Regions from separate parts of the Bradyrhizobium genosp. L genome, predicted to be linked through region 1. Evidence: riboswitches for the same ligand, from Rfam matches in the RefSeq annotation. Region 1 holds a riboswitch; the other holds the start of a gene.
What was found. A riboswitch is a leader RNA that binds a small molecule or an ion and turns the genes downstream of it on or off. The one in region 1 is predicted to bind S-adenosylmethionine.

Region 1 (4,414 bases):
CCGTCGCGGTCGTCACCGGATCGAGCCGCGGCATCGGTCGCGCCTCGGCCGAGCTGCTGGCCAAGCTCGGCGCCAAGGTCGTGATCTCCTCGCGCAAGGCGGACGCCTGTAACGAAGTCGCAGACGGCATCAAGAAGGCGGGCGGTGATGCGCTCGTGATCCCCTGCAACATCGCGCGCCGTGCCGAGGTCGAGGCGCTGATCTCGGGCACGATCAAGCACTACGGCAGGATCGACACCCTGGTCTGCAACGCGGCGGTCAATCCCTATTACGGCCCGCTGCTCGACATCACCGATGAGGCCTTCGACAAGATCATGGGCTCCAACGTCAAGAGCAACATCTGGCTCAGCGCGCTCGCGATCCCGCAGATGGCGGAGCGCGGCAAGGGCTCGGTGGTGATCATCTCCTCGATCGGCGGCTTGCGCGGCTCGACGGTGATCGGCGCCTACGGCATCTCGAAGGCGGCCGATTTTGCGCTGTGCCGCAGCCTCGCCGGCGAATGGGGCCCGAAGGGCGTGCGCGTCAATTGCGTGGCGCCGGGACTGGTGAAGACCGATTTCGCCCGCGCGCTGTGGGAGGATCCGGACAATCTGAAGCGCCGCACGGCATCCACGCCGCTGCGCCGCATCGGCGAACCCGACGAGATCGCCGGCGCGGTGGCGTATCTTGCCTCCGACGCCTCGACCTTCATGACCGGCCAGACCATCGTGATCGACGGTGGTGTGACCACGGCGGCGACTTAACGCTCAGTCGCTCCACAACCTCGTCATGCCCGGCCTTGAGCCGGGCATCCACGTCTTCGTCTCTGCAAGCAAGACGTGGATGTCCGGGCCAGGCCCGGCCATGACGGCGCAGAAAGCTCACACCTTCTCCAGCGCCTGCGCGAGATCCTCGATCAGGTCGTCGGGATGCTCGAGGCCTGCCGAGAAGCGGATAAAGCCTTCGCTGATGCCGAGCTCGGCGCGGGCCTCCGGCGCCAGGCGCTGATGCGTCGTGGTCGCGGGGTGGGTCACCAGGCTCTTGGAGTCGCCGAGATTGTTGGAGATGCGGGCGATCTTCAGCGCGTTGAGGCAGCGGAAGGCGCCGGCCTTGCCGTCCTTCACCTCGAAGCCGACCAGCGTCGAGCCTGCGCCCATCTGCTTCTTCACCGTCGCGGCCTGCGGATGGTCGGCGCGGCCCGGATAGACCAGCCGCGAGACCTTCGGATGGCTCGCCAGCACGTCGGCGATCTTCGCCGCGCTCTCGGTCTGCGCGCGGACGCGGACGCCGAGCGTCTCGAGCCCCTTCAGCAGCACCCAGGCATTGAACGGCGACAGCGACGGGCCGGTCTGGCGCATGAAATTATGGATGTGCTCGGCGATGAAGGCTTCCGACGACAGGATGACGCCGCCGAGGCAGCGGCCCTGGCCGTCGATATGCTTGGTCGCGGAATAGACCACGACGTCGGCGCCGAGCGACAACGGGCTCTGCCAGATCGGCGTTGCGAACACGTTGTCGACGATCAGCCGGGCACCGCCCGAGTGCGCGATCTTGGCGATCGCTGATATATCGAGCACGTCGAGCGTCGGATTGGTCGGGCTCTCCAGGAAGAAGGTTTTTGTGTTCGGCCGCAACGCGCGCTGCCACTGGTCGAGATCGAGGCCGTCGACCAGCGTGGTCTCGATGCCGTAGCGCGGCAGCAGGTCCTGCACCACGTAAAGGCACGAACCGAACAGCGCCTTCGACGCCACCACGTGGTCGCCGGCCTTCAGCGGCGCGAGGATCGCGGTCGTCACCGCAGCCATGCCGGTCGCGGTCGAGCGCGCCGCCTCGGCGCCCTCGAGCTCGATCATGCGGCGCTCGAACATCGCAATGGTCGGGTTGGAATAGCGCGAATAGATGAAGCCGGGATCCTGGCCCTTGAAGCGCGCCTCGCACTGCTCGGCGCTGTCGTAGACGTAGCCCTGGGTAAGGAACAGCCCCTCCGAGGTCTCGCCGAATTGCGAGCGCAGCGTCCCGCCATGGACCAGGCGGGTTTCGGGACGGTAGCGGGAAACTTCAGACTCAGACATGTGACCTCCAACGCGACCGTCTTCCTCGGGAAAACGGCCACAAAAAAACCGGCCTGGAGACATTCTCCACAGGCCGGGATCACACTGTCCCCGGCCTGTTTAGCGACTTATTTAACGTGGCTGCAAGCCGGCCGGCTCAAATCACCACGGGATAAGTGGTGCTGATATTCCCTCGCGCCCTTTCCGTCAAGGCGGTCATCGGATAACCCGTAAAAGCCTATATTTGGGGGCTGGATGGCGGTTTCGGACGTTGATCCGGGCCATCCCGAGGGACCCGTCGTGTCGTTTGAGCTGGAAGATGAATCCAACGGAATCCTGCCCGACCGCATGATCGCGGAGATGGCGGAGGCCGGCCTCATCCTGCCCGCCTATGATTTCGTCGAGAGCCAGATCCAGCCGGCCAGCCTCGATTTGCGGCTCGGCGACATCGCCTACCGGGTGCGGGCGAGCTTTCTGCCCGGGCCTGACGCCACCGTCGCCGAGCGGATCGATCAGTTGAAGCTGCACGAGATCGATCTCTCCGACGGCGCGGTGCTGGAAACCAATTGCGTCTACATCGTGCCGCTGCTGGAGAGCCTGGCGCTGCCGCCGGAGATCGTCGCGGCGGCCAATCCCAAGAGCTCGACCGGCCGGCTCGACGTGTTCACGCGCGTGATCGCCGACGGCACCCGCCGCTTCGACATGATCGGCGCCGGCTATCACGGCCCGCTCTATGCCGAGATCAGCCCGAAGACGTTTCCGGTGTTGTTGCGCGAGGGCTCGCGGCTCAGCCAGGTGCGCTTCCGGATCGGTGACGCGGTGCTCTCCGCCGATGAGCTCGACGCGCTGCATGCCGCCGAGCGCCTGGTCGATATCGACGATGCCGATCTCGCGCACGGCGTGGCGCTCTCGGTCGATCTTTCCGGCGAGAGTTCGGGCGGCTTCGTCGGCTACCGCGCCAAGCGGCACACCGGCGTGGTCGATATCGACCGTCGCGGCGGCTACGCCGTCGACGATTTCTGGGAGCCGATCAAGGCGCGCCCCGACGGCAGTCTGATCCTCGATCCCGGCGAGTTCTATATCCTCGCGTCGAAGGAAGCGGTGCAGGTGCCGCCGGATTTCGCCGCCGAGATGGTGCCGTTCGATCCGCTGGTCGGCGAATTCCGCGTCCACTATGCCGGGTTCTTCGATCCCGGCTTCGGCTATGCCGGCGCCGGCGGCAAGGGCGCGCGCGCCGTGCTGGAAGTGCGTTCGCGCGAGGTGCCGTTCATCCTCGAGCACGGCCAGATCGTCGGCCGCCTGGTCTACGAGCGCATGCTGGAGCGACCCGACGCGCTCTACGGCCAGCGCATCGGCTCGAACTACCAGGCGCAGGGTTTGAAGCTGTCGAAGCATTTTCGGGTGTAGCGATACTCTCTCCGCTGTCATTCCCCGCGAAAGCGGGGAATCCAGTACGCCGCGGCATCTCGATTGATAACAGCAGTCTCTGGAATACTGGATCGCCCGATCAAGTCGGGCGATGACACCGAATGTGTGTTTGGTTGCGCCGCCTCTCAGGCGATGACACATTCGGGCAAAACAACGCACCCGGAGCAAACATGACCGCAGGCGAGAGCGCACAAGAATCACAATGGCGGCGCTGGCGCAGCGTGGCCGATCTCTACCATGCCTTCTTCACCGGCCTGATCCTGTCAGTCGTGACGCGGCGCGGCACCGCCGACGCCGCCGAGTTCGTCTTCCGTGTCTTTCGCCGCCAGCAGCAGGAGCGCTTCCTGCCGGGTTTGAAGAAGCTCGGCCTCGACGGATTGCCGCCGGCGGTCGCGGCCGCGCAGTATCACTATCTCTCCAACTGGATCGGCGGCGTGCATGTCGAATACATGCATGAGACCGACCGCAAGGCCTGGATCCGCTATCCGCCGCCGCGCTGGATCTGGAAAGGCACCGCAATCTGCGGCGTGCCGGGCGAGGTTTCGCGCGCGATGCTGCGCGGCTGGCACGCCAACAACGGTGTCGCGCTCGGCGATATCAGGCTCGGCTTCGTCTGCACCAAGCAGAGCGTCGACGGCCAGGACGGGCTCGAAGGCTATTACTGCGAATATGATCATCCACTCGAGCTCGACCAGCGCATGGTGTTCGCGCGTCACCTCGAAGCGCCCTTGTTCGATCCGAAGACTGCGCCTGCGCTGCCGGTCGAAAGCTGGCCCAAGCCGCGGCTGGAAAAGGCCTATCGCAACTACGCGATGGAATATGTGAAGACGGCTGCACCGGTGATGGTGCAGGTGTTCGGCCCCGAGGATGCGAGCTATCTGCTGCATCTCACCGGCAAGCTGATTGGCATGCAGTATTTCGACGAGGTGGCGCAGGCGCTCGGCGGCAGTCGTGGC
Region 2 (4,414 bases), 510 kb from region 1:
GGGAGCCGTGCTCACGTCCGCCATCACTTTCCGGCCAGGAAGTCGCGCAGCGCCTCGACCACGAGGCGGTTGGCTTCCTCGGTGCCAATGGTCATGCGCAACGCATGCGGCAACTTGTAGTTCTTCAGGGCGCGCAGCACGAGGCCGCGCCGGGTCAGATAGGCGTCGGCTTCGTCCGAGGTCTTGCCTTTGTCGGTCGGGAAATGGATCAGCACGAAATTGGCGACGCTCGGCGTCACCTTCAGCCCGAGCTTGCCGATCTCCTCGGTCAGCCAGTTGCGCCAGTGTTCGGTGTGCGCCTTCGACATCTGTACATGCGCGGTGTCCTCGATTGCCGCGACCGCCGCCAGCATCGCCGGCGTCGTCACGTTGAATGGACCGCGGATCCGGTTGCAGGCATCGACGATATGCGCCGGCCCGAACATCCAGCCGATCCGCAGTGCGGCAAGGCCGTGGATCTTGGAGAAGGTGTGCGTCACCACCGTGTTGTCGGTGGTCGCGACCAGCTCGATGCCGAGCTCATAGTCGTTGCGCGAGACGTAGTCGGCGTAGGCGGCGTCGAGCACCAGCAGCACATGCGAAGGCAGCGCGGCGCGCAGCCGCTTGACCTCGTCGAACGGCAGATAGGTGCCGGTCGGATTGTTCGGGTTGGCGAGCCAGACCAGCTTCGTGCGCGGCGTCACCACCTTGAGGATGGCGTCGACGTCGGCGGTGAAATTACTCTCGGCCGCGACCACGTTCCTGGCACCGTTCGCCATCGTCGCGATCGGGTAGACCAGGAAACCGTGGCTGGTCGAGATCGCCTCGTCGCCGGGCGCGAGGTAGGTGTGGGCCAGCAAATTGAGAATCTCATCGGAGCCGGCGCCGCAGATGATGCGATCAGGATCGAGCCCGTAGGCGCGGCCGATCGCCTCGCGCAGCACCCGCGAAGTGCCCTCCGGATAATCCTCGAGATGGTCGGCGGCCTGCTTGTAGGCCGCGATCGCCTTCGGCGAGGGACCGAACGGCGTCTCGTTGGCCGACAGCTTGAACACCTTGCGGCCCGGTTCCGGCACCGGGCTCTTGCCGGGCGTGTAGGGCGCAATATCGAGAATGCCGGGGTTCGGCACGGGGCGGGACATCGTCAACTCCGGGTAACGGCGGGCCTAGCTCTTGGCCGGCCCGTTCGAGGGCACCGTATAGCGCGTTGCGTGGCTGCCGACGAGGGCCGAGGAGCGCACCGAGGCGCCGGCCTTGATCAGAGCGAGCTTGATCTCCTCGAAGCCGTGGTCCGAGACCGAGACCAAAAGCGCCGCGCCGTCGAAGGCGGTGTCGGGGACCGCGACGATCTCGGCGAGTGGCGCAAGGGCGCGGGCGACGTCGGCGTTCCAGCCGGAGACGCGCACGCTCCAGGTCTGCACCTCCGTCACCATGGCATCGTCGGCAACCCGCGAGATCACGAACACCGGCAACGCGGCGGGGTGGTCGGCGCGCTCGAGGAACGGCAGCCGCGCGATGATCTTCGGCGCGCCATCGGCCTCCAGCGCGTTCCACCACGGCGTGCGGCTCGCGATCGCGGAGACCAGCGCGAGGTCGCCCTTCGACTTCGCCGCCGCCTCGACCGCTGCCTGCGCACTGAAATGCGAGACGTAAGGCACCACGAAGCCGAAATGGAAGCGCGCGGAGTCGCGCATCGCGGACTCGCCGACGGAGACGTCGGCATGCACCGCGAACGGCGCCTGCACGTAGGTGAACGTCGAGATGATGACGCGCCAGATGCTCTCGATGGTGTCGAGCGGCAGGATGCCGCGATGCCGCCGCACCAGCTCGCGCATCATGCTGGCCTCGCGCGCCGGGCGGAACGCCGAGCCGACCTCCTGGGTCTTCTTGACCTGGATCAGCCGGTCGATGATGTCGCCGCGCGCCATCAGCAGGCGGTGAACCTGTTCGTCGATCGCGTCGATCTCCTTGCGCAGCTCCTGCAGCGAAGGCGGCGATGGGGGTGGGTTGGACATTGCGTAGAAACCTTGTTCGTCCGGGTGGCCTGACCTCGTTCCGGACGGCTCCCTGATTAGGAAAGACGGCAACCGAAAGCAAAGAGAAACCTCGCAGGCGTGCGTTGCGCAATCGGTTAACCATTGGGCCCGCCTTGACGGCGGGAGGCGCGGGGACTACGTTTGCCCCACTCCGTGGTCATTTGAGCCGGCCGGCTTGCAGCCACGTTAAACAACTCGCTAAACAGGCCGGGGACAGCTCAGCTAGCTCCCGGCCGAACCTATGTTCAGGCCGGGTTTTTTATTGGCCTGATTCCTGTTCGAGGCCTCCCGCGTGGAGGCGAGGTCGCCTACATGAACAACGTGCGTCCGATAACGAGCCAGCAGGTCCCCAGCGACGATCGCGCCCATGAGGTCGATCATCCCTCGTCTTTGGTGGCGAAGTTCGGCGTGGACCAGCCGCTCAAGCTCGACTGCGGCGTCGATCTCGCACCGTTCCAGATCGCCTACCAGACCTATGGCGAGCTCAACGCCGACCGCTCCAACGCGATCCTGATCTGCCATGCGCTGACCGGCGATCAGCACGTCAACAACGTCCATCCGGTCACCGGAAAGTCCGGTTGGTGGGACACCATGGTCGGGGCCGGCAAGCCGCTCGATCCCGAAAAATACTTCATCATCTGCTCCAACGTGATCGGCGGCTGCATGGGCTCGACCGGCCCGGCTTCGATCAATCCGGCGACGGGCAAGGCGTGGGGGCTCGAATTCCCCGTCATCACCATCCCCGACATGGTGCGCGCGCAGGCGATGCTGATCGATCGCCTCGGCATCGATACGCTGTTCTGCGTGGTCGGCGGCTCGATGGGCGGCATGCAGGTGCTGCAATGGACTGCGGCGTATCCGGAGCGCGTGTTCTCGACCTTGGCAATCGCCTGCTCGACGCGCCACTCGGCGCAGAACATCGCGTTCCACGAACTGGGGCGGCAGGCCGTGATGGCCGATCCGGACTGGCGCGGCGGCCGCTATGTCGACGAGGATACCCATCCGCATCGCGGGCTCGCGGTGGCGCGGATGGCCGCGCACATCACCTATCTCTCGGACGCCGCGCTGCATCGCAAGTTCGGGCGGCGGATGCAGGACCGCGAACTGCCGACCTTCTCGTTCGATGCGGATTTCCAGGTCGAGAGCTATCTGCGCTACCAGGGCTCGTCGTTCGTCGAGCGCTTCGACGCCAACTCCTATCTCTATCTGACCCGCGCGATGGACTATTTCGACATCGCCGCCGACCACAACGGCGCGCTGGCGAATGCGTTCACCGGCATCAAGACGCGGTTCTGCGTGGTGTCGTTCACCAGCGACTGGCTGTTTCCGACCTCGGAATCGCGTGCGCTGGTGCATGCGCTGAACGCGTCGAGCGCGCGGGTGTCGTTCGCCGAGATCGAGACCGATCGCGGCCATGACGCCTTCCTGCTCGACGTGCCGGAATTCTTCGAGATCTCGCGCGCGTTCCTGCAGGCCGCAGGCAAGGCGCGCGGCCTCAGGGGCGGCGAGGCCCAGTCATGAGCATGCAGCAGACATTGCCCCTGCCGGGTGTCGCGCCGGAGCGCACCGGCGGCTATCGCAGAGACCATCTCTTGGTCGCCGAGATGGTCAAGCCCGGCTCGCGCGTGCTCGACGTCGGCTGCGGCGACGGAGAGTTGCTGCAATTGCTGGAGAGCCGCGGCATCGACGGCCGCGGCATCGAGCTGTCGCGCGAGGGTGTCAACGGCTGCGTCGCCAAGGGGCTCGCGGTGGTGCAGGGCGACGCCGACACCGATCTCGTCAACTATCCCGACGATGCCTTCGACTATGTGATCCTGTCGCAAACCTTGCAGGCGACGCGGCAGCCCAAGGTGGTGCTGGAAAACCTGCTGCGGATCGGCCACCGCGCCATCGTCTCGTTCCCGAATTTCGGCTTCTGGAAGATGCGGCTGCAGCTCCTGATCGGCGGCCACATGCCGCGCACCGAGAATCTGCCGGCGAGCTGGTACGACACCTCGAACATCCACTTCTGCACCATCAAGGATTTCGTGGAGCTCTGCGACGAGATCAACGTCAAGATGGAGCGCGCCGTCGCGCTCGATCTCTACGGCCGCCCGGTGCCGCTGAACCTGCCGTGGTGGGTGTGGAACATGTTCGGCGAGCAGGGCGTATTTTTGCTGAGCCGGGGAGAGAAGGGGAAGTGACGTCTCGGCGTCATTCCGGGATGGTCCGAAGGACCAGACCCGGAATCTCGAGATTCCGGGTTCTTCGCTTCGCGAAGCCCCGGAATGACGGAGACCTACACCGCCGCCGCCACCTGCGACCGCGGATCGCGTACCGGCCATCGTCCGGCCTCGACCAGCGTGATGAAGCGCTCGACCATCTCGTTGAACAGCGCCGGCTCCTCGAGATTGAGCACA

Region 2: linked by a shared signal. The riboswitch ahead of metX (homoserine O-acetyltransferase MetX) and the one ahead of IC762_RS33860 (O-succinylhomoserine sulfhydrylase) in region 1 are both predicted to bind S-adenosylmethionine.

The regions. Positions count from the first base shown of each region.
Region 1 is NZ_CP061378.1:7,116,607-7,121,020, reverse strand. Features, by position in the region: gene IC762_RS33865 (SDR family NAD(P)-dependent oxidoreductase) at 1-743, shown strand, start outside; gene IC762_RS33860 (O-succinylhomoserine sulfhydrylase) at 861-2,051, opposite strand; SAM riboswitch at 2,130-2,209, opposite strand; gene IC762_RS33855 (2'-deoxycytidine 5'-triphosphate deaminase) at 2,379-3,437, shown strand; gene IC762_RS33850 (hypothetical protein) at 3,629-4,414, shown strand, end outside.
Region 2 is NZ_CP061378.1:6,605,893-6,610,306, reverse strand. Features, by position in the region: gene IC762_RS31545 (prephenate/arogenate dehydrogenase family protein) at 1-15, opposite strand, end outside; gene hisC (histidinol-phosphate transaminase) at 24-1,121, opposite strand; gene IC762_RS31535 (chorismate mutase) at 1,146-1,994, opposite strand; SAM riboswitch at 2,159-2,238, shown strand; gene metX (homoserine O-acetyltransferase MetX) at 2,328-3,536, shown strand; gene metW (methionine biosynthesis protein MetW) at 3,533-4,198, shown strand; gene IC762_RS31520 (alpha/beta fold hydrolase) at 4,294-4,414, opposite strand, start outside.